One region of the Synechococcus sp. MIT S9508 genome, then DNA from elsewhere that is predicted to be linked to it. Evidence: predicted binding sites of a transcription regulator. Region 1 holds the regulator's gene; each other region holds the start of a gene.
What was found. Region 1 encodes NtcA, which controls nitrogen genes in cyanobacteria. Its sites were predicted from a motif close to GTANCNNNNGNTAC; they were not measured.

Region 1 (3,733 bases):
TCGTGCTCGTCGATGACATGGACTTGCCGCTCGGACGGTTGCGCCTGCGTGCGCGCGGTGGTGCCGGTGGACATAACGGCTTAAAAAGCACCATTCAGCATCTCGGAACACAGGAGTTCGCCCGCCTTCGCATTGGAATCGGTGCTCCTGGTCGCAATCCAGAGGAACGTCGTGCCCGCACGGTCTCCCATGTCCTCGGTCAGTTCAATCGGTCTGAGGAACCTCTGCTTCAAGACGTGCTGAGGGAAGTGTTGTCCGGCCTTGATCACATTCAGCGACAAGGCCTGGATCGGGCTGGGAACGCCATCAATGCTGTGAATCTGGTGCCTGATCTGGATGGAAATCAGGCCTGATGGCACGCCTGCCTGTCACGACGGCTCATCTTCGGGTGCACCAGCACAGCTTCCGAGACAAGTGTCTGCAGGGAGAGGTTCAGGCGGGTGGCTTCACCTGGACCTTTCACTGGTTGTTTGATCGTGGTGAGCTGAGTGTGGAGCCCTCTCTGGGCAAAGCCTTGATCCAGGATGCCTTGCTTCGCTTTCTTGTGAAATCCGACTACAGGCTGGAAGCCGGTGGTGACTACAGCTTCACTGTGAGGGCCCGTTTCTGAGTGGGGCGGGACCAGGCCAAAGGATCTTGCGGCCGAGCTCCGATTCAAGAATCACCAGGGCTGCAACGGCATCCAGTTCGCTGGGGGGTAGCAGCAGGCCTCGGGGCATCAATCGCCGCCATCCCCTTGGGGGCCATAGCTGCCAGTAGCGCTTGCGTGCCTGAAGTGTGGTGCCGCGCTCATCCACCACTCTGACGGGAAGATCTTCAGGAAGCTGGTGTCTCAAGCTGTTGCTGGCTGTGCCGTTCCCCAGCACCAAGCATTCAATCGGTGCGTCCTGCCTCCAGCACTGCAGGGTGTCCAGCACCGATTCGGTTGCCACAACGTGCCCTTCGATGACGCAGTCTCTGGTGCAATCGACAAGGACCAGGCCGCACTTGTTGCGCCCTGGGTCAACCGAGACGATCCGGTTCATGGACTGTCGTCCTGAAGCGAGGATGTTGGGCGCAGTGGGCGGCTTGGAAGCAGCTCGATCGCAATGGGATCAGCGGTTTCACTACGCCGCACCGCAACTGCCTCGAGATCAACCCGTCCACCGCTGCGCTTGGTCAGCTCCCGAGCGAGCCTGTTGACGGCGTTGGCATCAAATTGAAGGCCTTGACTCAGTGACCCTCTTCGGCGCACCTCCGACAGAGTCGATGCCAGCAGAAGGTTGATGCGGTTTCGCACCGCTTCTGGATTCGTTTCCTGGCTGGCAAGAGTGGTTTTGGCCAGAACTTCTCCCTCAACGGTGATGGCCACATTGGGACGTACATCCGGGAAGGCGTACACCACGCTCTCACCGCGCAACACATTGGCCGCTGAGCGCAGTAGCACCACCCAGGTGCCAGGCTTTCGGATGGCTTGTTCCAGCCTTTCAATGTCCTGGCGGGGTACGAGGATGATCTGACGATCAGGAGCCTGTTCGGGCAGAACCTTCTGAAAAGCCTGCAGATTGGCTTCCCGCAGCACCTGGTCAATCACTTGCCGGGCTTGATCAGGACGATCCAGCTTGAGCGTGACAGTGGCCAGCGGCTGGCCACTGCTGATGGCCACATCTCCACGTCGCAGCGCTATCAGGTTCTTCTCCAATTGCTGGAGCTCCGCTTCGCCTGAGCTGATGCGTTGACGCACTGCTCGAAGTTCATCATCCGTGCGTTGGATTTCCGCATCGCGGTTGCGCACGTCCTGGCTGAGTCTCTGCCGTTCTGCCTCAAGTCGGCGTGTCTGCTCTTGAAGGGGTTGAAGTGTGCTGCGCAGCTCCCCGGCTCGTGCCTGCGCATCCGCCAGGATCTTTCTGGCTTTGATTTCATCTGCCCGAGCCTCTTCGAGTTGCTGCCGTGCCTTGCGCTGAGCCTTGCGGCTACCCTTCAGGTCCAAGCGGCTGCTGCGCAGGCGGGCTTCGAGGTCATTGAGTTCAAACAGACCAACGCGCAGCTGGCGGCTCACCAGCAGCATCAGCCCAAGCGACAAGGCACTAATCAGGCTCCCCGTGAGCACAGTGATCACCACCGCGGTTTGACGTGGGCGAAGACCGAAAAGGCTCAGCCGGGCTTTGCCGACCCTCGAACCCAGTCGGTCACCAAGAGTGGAGAGCACGCCCCCGAGGATCAGCAGGGAAAGCAGCAGCAGCCAGCCGGTCACGGTGCGTCAAACATGCGGCAGGCCGCTGAGGTGCTGCCCATCTTCACCTGTAGCGGGGTTAACTGAAACGTTTGGCCAGTGCAATCGGATCCAGAACAGTGATCTTCTTGCGGTCAATTTCGACCAGGCCTGAATTGCGTAGATCGCCAAGCAGACGCGTGATCGTGACACGCGTGGATCCGATCGCTTCAGCGATGGCCTGATGAGACAAACGCAGGTCAATGGTGATGCCCTGGGGGCCAGGCATCCCGAAGTCTCTGCAGAGGACAAGCAGAAAACTCACCAACCGGGAGGACATGTCCCGGTGCGTGAGGGTTTCAATCATCGTCTCGGTCTGCAGAATTCGGCTGGAGAGACCCTGAAGTAAAAGCAATCCCACGCTGGTGTTCGCTTCGATCGCCTGGCGTACAGAGCTCGCTGGGGCTGTCACCATTTCCACTCTGGTGAAGGCCACGGAGTGATAAAACCGATCGGAGCGATGTCCGGTGAGCAGTGAGAGAACGCCAAATAGGCTGTTTTCTCTCAGCAGGGCAACGGTGATCTCTTCACCCGACTCATAAACCCTCGATAAACGCACAGCTCCTCGTCGGATCAGATAGACGCGCTCGGCCGGGTCTCCTGGGAAAAAGATGGTTTTGTTCCGTTCCACCATTTCGGTGCTGGCACCTTCCAGATCACGGATCACTTCCAGCAGGGTGCGGCTGGCGGGGTTGGGCGCATTGGTCAGGCTTGTTTCTGCGGACCGCCCAGGCTGGGGAGCAGTCCGACTAAAGCCGCGCATCACTTCGGCCATGACCAACGCATCAATGCGGGGAAGTTAAGGAGCGATGCGCGGTCACCCTGTAGCAACGAACACGGTTCTCCTGGCTCAGTCTTCATGCAGTGCATCCAGCTGTGCAGCCATGAGCTGCTTCAACCCTGGTTCGGCAAGGTCCAGCAGGCTGTTGAGCTGCTGGCGACTGAATGGTGCACCTTCGGCAGTGCCCTGCAACTCCAATAGGTCGCCGGAGTTGTTCATCACCACATTGAGATCAACATCCGCCCGACTGTCTTCGCTGTAGTCCAAGTCCAGCAGAGCATGCCCCTCTATCAGTCCTACAGAGACAGCCGCTACCTGGTTGATGACCGGATGAGTGCTGATGCGATTTTGTGCAACCAGCCGCTCGCCGGCCTTTTGCAGGGCGAGCCATGCCCCCGTAATCGCTGCAGTCCGCGTTCCCGCATCCGCCTGAATCACATCGCAGTCGATCAGCAGGGTGTTCTCAGCCAACGCCTTCATGTCGATTGCCGCGCGAAGGCTGCGGCCGATCAGGCGCTGGATCTCCTGGGTGCGTCCTGACAGTTTCATCAGTTCCCTTCGCTGGCGATCAGGGGTGGATCCCGGCAGCAGGCGATATTCAGCGCTGAGCCACCCCAGGCCCTGATCCCGTCGCCAGCGCGGGACGCCTTCTTCATGGCAGACGCTGCAGAGCACGGTGGTGCGTCCGGTGCGCACGATCA
Region 2 (3,733 bases), 420 kb from region 1:
TGAGCGCAGCAGTTTGAAGGGAGCACTGCAGCCGCCCTGGTGAATGGTGCGTTCACCTTGCTGGAAAAACTGCAGCCGGCAGTGTCCTTGCCAGGGATCGAGGCGTTGCATCACACCAAGCTTGATGCCCCCCAGCGATCACTCTGTAGCAATGCACACGAAAAGAAGGCTTGGTTCGTGGGCAGGCTCATGGCCAGACAGGGAAGGGTGGTGGTTGAACCTGTGATCGTGCTGGAGCATCGCCTATTGGTTGGAGGATGGACCAACGCCGAGGCGGTGGGTCGTTTGCAACTGCCGCTTACCGCAGACGAACGCACGGTTTTGCGTGGCCGCCGTCGCACCCCCTGCGGCAGGGAGTTGTTGCTGCAGTTGCCTCGTGATGGTGCTCTCCAGCCTGGCGATCTGCTTCTGGATCAATTGCGCAGTTTGCAGGTGGAAGTGATTGCAGCGCCAGAACGGCTTTTACGGGTTCGCGCGGCTTCTCCGCTTGAGCTCCTGCAGGCTGCCTATCACCTTGGCAACCGTCATGTTCCGCTTGAGCTCCATGAACAGGAGCTTCTGCTGCTTGAGGATTCGGTGCTGGCCGTGATGTTGACGAGTCGTGGACTTCAGGTGAGTGCCTGTGAACGGCCGTTTGTTCCTGACGGTGGTGCTTATGGCTGTGTTCATTCGCATCCTCATGGATTCGCTTCTGCATGACATCGCTCGCCTTGCTGCAGATGGTCAGTCCGGCGCTGCCCGTGGGTGCATTCAGTTATTCCGAGGGACTGGAAGTGTTGATTCAGTCCGGTGGTCTCAGGGATGAGCATGGGATTGAGCTTTGGCTCGCTGCAGAGCTTCAGCGGGGTGGCTTGCGCCTCGAAGCTGCAGCGCTCCCGGAGTTGGCTGCTGATCTGAGGCAATGGCAGGTCAGCGCTGATGCCAGTGCGCGAACCCGGGTGGTTGATCTGGATGGTTGGCTATTGGCGACGCGCGAAGCTGCTGAGCTGCGTGCCCAACAGCTTCAGATGGGCGGCTCTCTGCTTGAGCTGCTCGCAGAGATGGGTCACCCTCTGCCAGAAGCGCTTCCTCTGGCTTGGCCTGCTGCATGGGCTTGGGCATCTGTTGCTCTGCAAGTCGCTGAGCGGGAGATGGTTGAGGGCTATCTCTATGGCTGGGTTGCCAATCAACTCAGTGCTGCTGTGCGTTTAGTGCCATTGGGGCCAACAAGAGCCCAGGTTCTGCAGCAACGTCTGCTTCCTCAGCTCGTGGATGTGGCTGAACAGTTGTCTGGTGTTCACCCCCATGAGCTTTGGAACAGTGGTGTTGGCGTCTCGATGGCGCAGCTGGCCCATGCTGAGTTGTATTCCCGCTTGTTTCGAAGTTGATGGCTAGCAAGCTTCGTTTAGGTGTGGCTGGACCGGTGGGTTCAGGAAAAACCGCATTGGTGGAGGCTCTTTGCAGAGAGCTGCGCGATCAGTTGCAGCTGGCTGTGGTCACCAATGACATTTACACCCAGGAGGATGCTCAGTTTCTGACCCATGCAGGGGCCTTGGAGCCGGAGCGGATTCGCGGAGTCGAAACTGGAGGATGTCCGCATACGGCGATTCGGGAGGATTGCTCGATTAATCGGTCTGCGGTGTCCGAGCTGGAAGCTCAGTTTCCCAACTTGGATGTGGTGTTGGTGGAAAGCGGAGGCGACAATTTAGCCGCCAGCTTCAGTCCTGAACTGGTGGACTTGTGCATCTACGTGATCGATGTGGCTGCTGGTGACAAGATCCCACGGAAGGGAGGCCCAGGCATCACCCGCTCAGACTTGCTCGTGATCAACAAGATCGACTTGGCACCCTTCGTTGGAGCCGATTTGGGGGTGATGGAGCGTGATGCTCAACGGATGCGTGCAGGCCGTCCCTGGTGCTTCACCAATCTCCAAAGCGGAGAAGGTCTGGATTTTGTTGTTGAATTTCTGATGCAACAGTTACCGAATTAAAACGTATTCAAAAATTGTTATTACTTTTGCTGCCTTTGATACGAAATCAATGTTCGGCGTATGTGGCTGCGAGCTCATCACTCGCTTGATGCACATTTGTCGCAATAGTTACTTTGCTTAGACGCTGTTTAAGAGCTTTAATGTCATTATGTCCTCGTTGATACAAAACTGATTTTGAATCAGTCTTACTCAGTCACTTCCGCCATTCGGCGAGCATCCTGAATTGAGGATTTCATGAGTAATTCTTTGTCCAATCGGTTGTTTTCTGGCTTGGCTGCTGCCTCTATAGGCCTCGGCGTCACAGCATGTGCAGGTGGCGGTCAGGCCACCAACGCCACCTGTGATGACGAAGGCAATTGCACAGTCACTGTTGGCATTCTTCATTCTCTGACAGGCACCATGGCCATCTCGGAGAAGACCCTCGTTGATACCGAGAAGATGGCCATTGCAGAAATCAACGCCGCAGGTGGCGTTGAGGTTGATGGCAAGCAATACACCATTGAAACCATCGTCGAAGATGGTGCTTCCACATGGCCGACCTTCGCTGAGAAATCGAAGAAGCTGATCGACCAAGACAAGGTGCCAGTTGTTTTTGGTGGCTGGACTTCGGCCAGCCGGAAGGAAATGCTGCCGGTCTATGAGTCGAAGAATGCCTTTCTCTATTACCCGATTCAGTACGAAGGCCAGGAGTGTTCAAGCAACATCTTCTACACCGGCGCAACCCCGAATCAACAATCGGAGCCGGCCACCAAATTCATGTATGAGAAGTCGCCTGCTGCAGGCAAGGACTTCTTCCTGGTCGGATCGGACTATGTGTTCCCCCGCACGTCCAACACGATCACCAAGGCTCAGGTTGAGCAGCTTGGTGGCAAGGTTGTCGGCGAGGACTATCTGCCTCTAGGGAATACAGAGGTGGCTCCAATCATTGCCAAGATCAAAAAAGCTCTGCCTGATGGTGGTGTCATCATCAACACCCTTAATGGCGACCAGAATGTCGCCTTCTTCAAGCAGATCCAAGATGCTGGAATTACTCCGGCTAATGGTTATTACGTGATGAGTTATTCCATCGCGGAAGAAGAAATCAGCACGATTGGGCCTGAATTTCTTGAGGGTCACTACGGCGCATGGAACTACATGATGTCGATTGATACCCCTGCTTCCAAGAAGTTTGCTGCAGACTTCAAGGCAAAGTACGGCGCTGATCGCATGGTTGCTGACCCGCAAGAGTCGGCATACAACATGGTTTATCTCTGGAAAGCTGCTGTCGAAAAAGCCAATAGCTTTGACGACGACAAAGTGCGTAAAGCACTGATTGGTATTGAGTTCGATGCACCTCAGGGTCCTGTGAAGGTGATGCCAAACCATCACCTCTCTCAGACGGTTCGAATCGGTCAAATCACTAAAGATGGCCAGTTCGCGATCCTTGAAGAGACCAATGGCCCTGTGTCACCGCAGGCGTGGAATCAGATTCACCCTGATTCCAGTGGTTATGCCTGTGACCACACCGATTCCTCTAAGGGCGGTAAGTACAAGCTCTGATTCAGTTTCATACATTGACTGATCGCTGATTGGTCTTTGGAGGAGTTCCTCATGGGACTCCTCCTTTTGTTGTTCCACCGACTGTTTCAGTCTCGACTTCCGTGCAACTGCTTTTTGAAAGCCTGTTCAATGGTGTCGCCATCGGTTCGGTCTTGCTGATGGCAGCACTTGGATTGGCGATTGTGTTTGGCCTGATGGGCGTGATCAATCTCGCCCATGGTGAGT
Region 3 (3,733 bases), 1.0 Mb from region 1:
TCCAGACCGAGTGATTCAAGGCCAGTCCAGAGGGCTTGCGCGTTACGGCGGTGACGGGCCCAGGCGTTGTCCAGTCCTTCTTCGGCCAGAAGACGAAGCGCTTCACGCATGCCGAAGTTCATGTTGACGGGGGCGGTGTGGTGGTACACGCGGTCGCTCCCCCAATACTGGTTCAACAGAGAAACATCCAGGTACCAGTTGGGGACTTTGTCTTGACGTGCAGCTAGCTTGGCTTCTGCACGCGGACCCATCGTGAAGGGACCGAGGCCTGGAGGGCAGCTGAGACCCTTCTGGCTGCAGCTGTAGGCCAGATCAACCTTCCAAGCATCTAGGTACAGCGGAACGCCACCGAGGGAGGTCACCGTGTCGAGCAGGAGCAAGCAATCGTGCTCTCGGCACAGATCACCGATCCCTTCCATAGGCTGACAAATGCCGGTGGACGTTTCGGCATGAACCATCGCCAGGATCGCAGGCTTGTACTTCTTGATCCCCGCTTCGATCTCTTCAAGACTGAATGCCTCACCCCAGGGCTTCTCAATCACCTGAACGTTGGCGCGGTAACGACCGGCCATATCCAACAAGCGATTCCCGAAGTATCCCTTCACAGCCACCAGAACCGTATCCCCGGGTTCGATGGTGTTAGCCAGCGTGGCTTCCATGGCTGAACTACCAGTACCGCTCATCGGCAGAGTCAGGCGGTTGTCGGTCTGCCAGGCGTACCGCAAGAGCTCCTGAACCTCTCCCATCAGCTCCACATAAAGCGGATCTAGGTGACCGATTGGCGTGCGAGACAGCGCTTGAAGAACCGTGGGATGGGCATTGGAAGGTCCGGGACCCAGCAACAAACGGTCGGGTGTGTCAATCGGACCGATGGAGGATCGATGGCACGAGTCAACCGAAGGATGAGGGTGTGTCATCGGCGAAGCCGGAACCGGAAATCAATGGCGAGAAGCCTACGCATCAATCGGTGAGAAATTGGCCCCAAACGGATACTCCGACGCCGCTTGAAATGATTCGGAGACTTTCGATCAGCGCTGACGCACGTCGCTGGCCGCAAGACCGGAGGCCATGTGCTCAAACGGCTGACGGACCAGCGCGCAACGATCCTGAGGAACACCATCATTCAGAAGGCGTTCACACAGGACATCAGCCAGAAGCACCATGCTCCTGACGGTCGGTCCGGTTGGAACACCAAGACTCTTGTAGGTGTCGTCCAGACCGTTCAGGACGCGCTCGTTGAGAATCGTGCTGTCGCCAGCGATTAAGGAGTAGCTGGCGTAACGGAGGAAATAATCCATGTCCCTCAGACAGGCCGCGAGGCGACGGGTTGTGTAGGCATTCCCGCCCGGAAGTAACAACTCCGGATCCGCCTGAAAGAGTCTCTGACTGGCTTCACGTACCAGCTCAGAAGCTTCACGGTTGATGATTTCAACGGCCAAAACACGCACTTCCGTTTCATCGAAGTAGCTCTCGATGCGATCGATCGCAGAACGATCGAGATAGCGACCCAGCTGGTCGTACTGCCCGATCAGTCCGGTGATGGCATCGCGCATGCAAGCCCTGTCCACGTTGGTTGGAAGGTAACACCGACAAAGCGATGAAACCTGCTTCAGCAAAGGCGATCAAAGCAATCTGACAGAAACGGTTACTAAGTGGCTCTCTGAAGCCACCAAGGAAGAAGGAAGGCAAAAAGGTGCCCGTTGATACAAAACAGCTACGGATCGATATCTACGGTCGGTTCGACTTGTATGGGCTCGATTCCCCGCCATGGCCAAAACTGCCCAGGACGTGCTTCGTCAGATCAAGGATGAAGGCATCGAACTGATCGACCTCAAGTTCACGGACCTGCACGGCAAGTGGCAGCACCTCACCGTCTGTCAGGACCTAATCGAACCTGAATCGTTCACGGAAGGACTGGCCTTCGATGGATCGTCGATCCGAGGCTGGAAAGCGATTAACGCCTCCGACATGGCCATGGTGCCCGATCCTGCAACCGCCTGGATCGATCCTTTTTACAGGCATAAAACCTTGAGCATGATCTGCTCGATTCAGGATCCGCGCACGGGAGAAGCCTACGAGCGCTGTCCCAGAGCACTTGCCCAGAAAGCACTCGCTTACCTGGCCAGCACGGGTCTTGCTGACACAGCGTTCTTCGGTCCAGAACCGGAGTTTTTCCTGTTCGACGACGTGCGTTACAACTCCGCTGAAGGCGGATCCTTCTACAGCGTTGACACCATCGAGGCCGGCTGGAACACAGGGCGGGTCGAAGAAGGCGGAAACCTCGCTTACAAAATCCAGGAGAAGGAGGGATATTTCCCCGTTGCTCCGAACGACACCGCCCAGGACATCCGCTCGGAAATGCTGTTGATGATGGCTCAGCTGGGCATTCCCATCGAAAAGCACCACCACGAAGTGGCCGGAGCTGGACAGCACGAACTTGGCATGAAGTTCGCTGAGCTGATTCAGGCGGCCGACAACGTGATGACGTACAAGTACATCGTGCGCAATGTCGCCAAGAAGTACGGCAAAACGGCCACTTTCATGCCCAAGCCGGTCTTCAACGACAACGGCTCAGGAATGCACGTGCACCAAAGCCTCTGGAAAGGAGGACAGCCGCTGTTCTTCGGGGAAGGGACTTACGCAAACCTGTCTCAGACAGCACGCTGGTACATCGGCGGCATCCTCAAGCACGCTCCCTCATTCCTCGCCTTCACCAACCCCACGACCAACAGCTATAAGCGACTGGTTCCTGGCTTTGAAGCTCCTGTCAACCTGGTGTATTCGGAAGGCAACCGCTCCGCGGCCGTTCGCATTCCTCTCACCGGCCCCAGCCCGAAAGCCAAGCGACTTGAGTTCCGCTCCGGCGACGCTCTGGCCAATCCCTACCTCGCCTTCAGCGCGATGATGATGGCCGGCATCGATGGCATCAAGAATCAGATCGACCCCGGAGACGGCGTGGACGTTGACCTGTTCGAACTCGCCGCTGATGAACTGAAGAAGATCGCCACTGTGCCTGCATCCCTGAATGGGGCGCTCGAAGCTCTAAACGCAGACCACCACTACCTCCTGGAAGGTGGAGTGTTCACTAAGGATTTCATCGACAACTGGATCGACCTGAAATACGAAGAGGTTCAGCAGCTGCGCCAGCGCCCGCACCCCCACGAATTCGTGATGTACTACGACGCTTGATTGGTCATTAATCGACAGTTTCTGTTGTTCTAAAAGGAGCTACGGCTCCTTTTTTTGTGGCCATCGTGAGCACCTAGCGACAGGGCACTTCAGGAGTGCCTTAACTGAGCCATGGCGCTGTCATGCAGTTGCTTGGCATGCAGACGTCGGCGAGCACACACCTGTTGCTGAGCCAGAGCGCTGCGTTGATCAAGCCGATCAGGATGGCCTTCAACTTGAGCATGAGCTGCTTGCTGCCTAAGCACGTCATGGGCATGGTGCTCCGCCCAGGCCAGAAATTCTGCGGCCGCACGCTGCCGGCGCTCCAGCACATTGCCCGAATACAACGCCATGGTCCCGGCGGTGGTGATCTCAACGGCCATCGAGAGCTCCTGAAGTACCTGAGTCAATTCTGTAGCAACGGCTACCATTTTCACAGGGGCTTCACATAACTTTCGTGATCACTGCGGCAAAAACCCACAACAACGTTCGCAATCCATTGAAATGAGTCGGCTTGGATCTCAATCCTTTTCATGGCGCCCAGCTTCACTGAAATCGCTTACCG
Region 4 (3,733 bases), 910 kb from region 1:
CTGGCCTGCGCAATGTTGCTGCGGGTGCCAATGCCATAACCCTGAAAAAGGGCATCGACAAAGCGTCGGATTTTCTGGTCGACAAGATCAAAGAAAACGCCAAGCCGATTGCCGATAGCAATGCCATCGCCCAGGTGGGCACCATTTCCGCTGGTAACGACGAGGAAGTGGGTCGGATGATCGCCGACGCCATGGACAAAGTTGGCAAGGAAGGCGTGATTTCCCTGGAAGAGGGCAAGTCGATGACCACCGAGCTCGAGGTCACCGAGGGAATGCGCTTTGACAAGGGGTACATCTCTCCCTATTTCGCCACCGACACTGAGCGAATGGAAGCCGTCCTGGACGAGCCCTACATTCTGCTCACCGACAAAAAGATCGGCCTCGTGCAGGATCTCGTGCCCGTGCTCGAGCAGATTGCTCGCACTGGCAAGCCTCTGCTGATCATCGCTGAGGACATCGAGAAGGAAGCTCTTGCCACTTTGGTGGTGAACCGTCTGCGCGGTGTCCTGAACGTGGCTGCGGTGAAGGCTCCCGGTTTTGGTGACCGCCGTAAGGCCATGCTGGAAGACATGGCTGTGCTGACCAATGGTCAATTGATCACTGAAGACGCCGGTCTGAAGCTTGAGAACGCCAAGATCGAGATGCTTGGCACTGCGCGTCGCGTGACCATCAACAAGGACACCACCACGATCGTGGCCGAAGGCAACGATGTGGCCGTGAAAGCGCGGTGTGAGCAGATCCGTAAGCAGATGGACGAAACCGAGTCCACCTACGACAAGGAGAAGCTTCAGGAGCGACTTGCCAAGCTCGCCGGTGGTGTTGCTGTGGTGAAGGTGGGTGCTGCCACCGAGACCGAGATGAAGGATAAGAAGCTTCGGCTTGAGGATGCCATCAACGCGACCAAGGCTGCTGTTGAAGAAGGTATCGTTCCTGGAGGTGGCACCACCCTTGCTCACCTGGCTCCCACACTCGAGCAGTGGGCATCGTCCAGCCTGGAGGGAGAGGAGCTGATCGGAGCCAACATTGTGGCTGCAGCTCTGACTGCACCACTGATGCGCATCGCTGAGAACGCTGGTGTCAATGGCGCTGTTGTGGCTGAAAACGTGAAGGCCAAGAACTTCAACGATGGCTACAACGCGGCCAACGGTGACTATGTCGACATGCTTGCTGCCGGCATTGTCGATCCCGCGAAGGTGACGCGTTCCGGTCTGCAGAACGCTGCGTCAATCGCAGGCATGGTGCTGACCACCGAATGCATCGTTGCTGACATGCCCGAGAAAAAAGACGCCGCACCAGCCGGTGGCGGCATGGGCGGTGGCGATTTCGACTACTGAGTCGCAGCTTCTCGATCAAAGCCGCCTCGGCGGCTTGTTAAGCCCCGCTGTTGCGGGGCTTTGTTGTTGTCAGCTAGGGATTGAATTCAGGCGGCCCGTGGCGCTTTTGTCGACGTCTCGGATCTGGACGCCTCCACTCTCCCTGCCCCTCAAAATGTTCGCGGTGAACAGTTTTTGGCGCAGAGGGTCTGAAATGGTATCGACGGTTACGGGAAACACGTGTTTCAGCCTCGCCTGAGGCGATTTTTGATCGCCCTTCTGGTGGTTCCAGCATTTCAGCTGCTGAGTTCTGCCCTGCTGCCTGCGTACGCAGGTGATGCATCACTTTCGTCTGCCGACAACACTCTGATCCTCACCTCGGCGGCACTTGTGCTGCTGATGACTCCTGGATTGGCGTTTTTCTACGGAGGATTCGTTCAGGCTCGCAATGTGCTCAACACGATGGCGATGAGCTTCGTGATGATGGGCATCGCCACGCTGGTGTGGGTCAGCTTCGGATTCAGTCTTGCCTTCTCCGACGGCGGAGCTCTGAATGCCGTCATTGGCAATCCCTTCTCCTTCGCCATGTTGGAGAACGTCCCTGACATTTGGCCTGGCCTGGCGATACCTGGACTCAGCTTCGCTCTCTTTCAGGGCATGTTCGCGATCATCACTCCGGCTCTGATTTCAGGGGCCTTGGTGGAGAGGATCAGTTTTCGCTTCTGGTGCGTCTTCACCCCCGTGTGGCTCCTGGTGGTGTATGCCCCTCTTGCTCATATGGTCTGGGGAGGTGGTTGCCTTGGGAAAGACCTTGATTTCGCTGGAGGCACGGTGGTGCATATCAGCTCTGGTGTTTCTGCTCTCTTGCTTGCTGGCCTTGTTGGCTGGCGCAAGCAGTGGCCCAATTCGGTGCGCCCACCTCACGATGTGACTCAGATCTTGCTCGGCACTGGTCTGCTCTGGTTTGGCTGGTTCGGTTTCAACGGCGGCAGTCAGCTGAGTGTCAGTGGTGCTGAACTCCCCTTCACTACGACGCATATCTCTGCAGCAACTGGCTTGGTTGCTTGGTCATTGATCGAAACATGGCGTGATGGCAAGCCCACTGCTGTCGGTATGGCGACCGGGGCTGTGGCCGGTCTGGTGGGCATCACCCCAGCAGCTGGGTTTGTGACGCCAGCTGCTGGGATGGCGATCGGTGCGATCACTGGTCTGCTTTGTTATTGCTCTGTGCAGCTCAAGGTTTCGCTGCGTTTTGATGATTCCCTCGACACCTTTGCAGTCCACGGTGTCGGTGGCACAGTCGGCGCGATCCTGACCGGTGTCTTCGCTAGCACTGAGCTGATCGCCACTCACCCTGCAGCGCAGGTTTTTGCCGAGAAGGGCAGGTTTGGCTTGATCGCTGATCAGTTTCAGGTTGTGCTTGTGGCCTATGGGTTGGCGGCCCTTGGGACGCTGCTGATCGCAGCAGTCTTGCGAGGTCTTGGCCTTCCGTTCCGAGTAACGGAAGATGCTGAAAACCTTGGTGTTGATGTGCGTGAGCACGGTGAAGAGGCCTATCCGGAAAGGATTGGTTCTCCCCAGTTTCATTAAGTCGCGATTCGCTTGGAGCTGTTGTTGCCGGCCCTGCTGACTTAGTTCAGCCAACCGGCACTCAGGATCACTGCCAGGGTCAGAAAGATGGCCAGGGTGGTCCAGGTGATGCGGTTGAGGGTCGCTTCAGCGCTGCTGGCACTGGTAAACGAGGTGCTACCACTGGCCGCAAGCCCACCCATGCCATCACCTTTGGGGCTGTGCAGCAGCACAAACAGGATCAGCAAAAGGCCGCTGCCGATCCAGATCCAGGAAAGAACGGTGGTAATCATGGGCTGATTTTATGTCCGAGCCGATCAGACCGGTTGTGGCAGGCGAGCGGTGGAGGGCACAGGTGTCTCGATTGGTTCGATCAGAGTGCTGCCGGTCATGGCATCGGGTTTCTCGAGATCGAGCAGTTGCAGAAGAGTGGGTGCGATGTCAGCTAACCCGCCGTTATCTCGCAGGCGGATTGCATTCCCCATGCCACGCAATTTTCTGCGTTCTCCCTCCACAAGAATCAGAGGAACGGGATTGGTGGTGTGTGCCGTCCAGGCCTGACCATCGTCGCCTTGCATGCGCTCGGCGTTGCCATGGTCTGCAGTGATGATCATCGTTCCTCCCATGCGTCCCACGGCATCGAGCAACCGTCCGATGCACTGGTCCACTGTCTCAATGGCTTCGACGGCGGCCTCCATCACGCCGGTGTGTCCCACCATGTCTGGATTGGCGTAGTTGATCACCACCAGGGAATAAACGCCCTTCTCGATGGCTTCGATGCAGCTCACGGTAAGGGTTTCGGCGTTCATGGCCGGGGCCAAGTCATAGGTGGCGACGCGTGGGGAGGGCAC

Region 2: the regulator NtcA is predicted to act here: its motif matches at 2,068-2,081, upstream of urtA (urea ABC transporter substrate-binding protein).
Region 3: the regulator NtcA is predicted to act here: its motif matches at 1,694-1,707, upstream of glnA (type I glutamate--ammonia ligase).
Region 4: the regulator NtcA is predicted to act here: its motif matches at 1,531-1,544, upstream of SIB42_RS05730 (ammonium transporter).

What each region holds. Positions count from the first base shown of each region.
Region 1 is NZ_CP138941.1:212,696-216,428, reverse strand. It holds gene pth (aminoacyl-tRNA hydrolase) at 1-353, shown strand, start outside; gene SIB42_RS01230 (DUF3146 family protein) at 353-610, shown strand; gene SIB42_RS01225 (resolvase) at 588-1,025, opposite strand; gene SIB42_RS01220 (DUF3084 domain-containing protein) at 1,022-2,233, opposite strand; gene ntcA (global nitrogen regulator NtcA) at 2,292-3,026, opposite strand; gene rph (ribonuclease PH) at 3,102-3,733, opposite strand, start outside.
Region 2 is NZ_CP138941.1:633,697-637,429, forward strand. It holds gene SIB42_RS03205 (urease accessory protein UreD) at 1-111, opposite strand, end outside; gene ureE (urease accessory protein UreE) at 190-699, shown strand; gene SIB42_RS03215 (urease accessory protein UreF) at 696-1,367, shown strand; gene ureG (urease accessory protein UreG) at 1,367-1,969, shown strand; gene urtA (urea ABC transporter substrate-binding protein) at 2,204-3,508, shown strand; gene SIB42_RS03230 (ABC transporter permease subunit) at 3,610-3,733, shown strand, end outside.
Region 3 is NZ_CP138941.1:1,731,057-1,734,789, reverse strand. It holds gene SIB42_RS09595 (pyridoxal-phosphate-dependent aminotransferase family protein) at 1-917, opposite strand, end outside; gene SIB42_RS09590 (allophycocyanin subunit beta) at 1,029-1,553, opposite strand; gene glnA (type I glutamate--ammonia ligase) at 1,768-3,189, shown strand; gene SIB42_RS09580 (hypothetical protein) at 3,279-3,599, opposite strand; gene SIB42_RS09575 (class I SAM-dependent methyltransferase) at 3,702-3,733, shown strand, end outside.
Region 4 is NZ_CP138941.1:1,119,146-1,122,878, forward strand. It holds gene groL (chaperonin GroEL) at 1-1,334, shown strand, start outside; gene SIB42_RS05730 (ammonium transporter) at 1,581-2,903, shown strand; gene secG (preprotein translocase subunit SecG) at 2,945-3,175, opposite strand; gene gpmI (2,3-bisphosphoglycerate-independent phosphoglycerate mutase) at 3,200-3,733, opposite strand, start outside.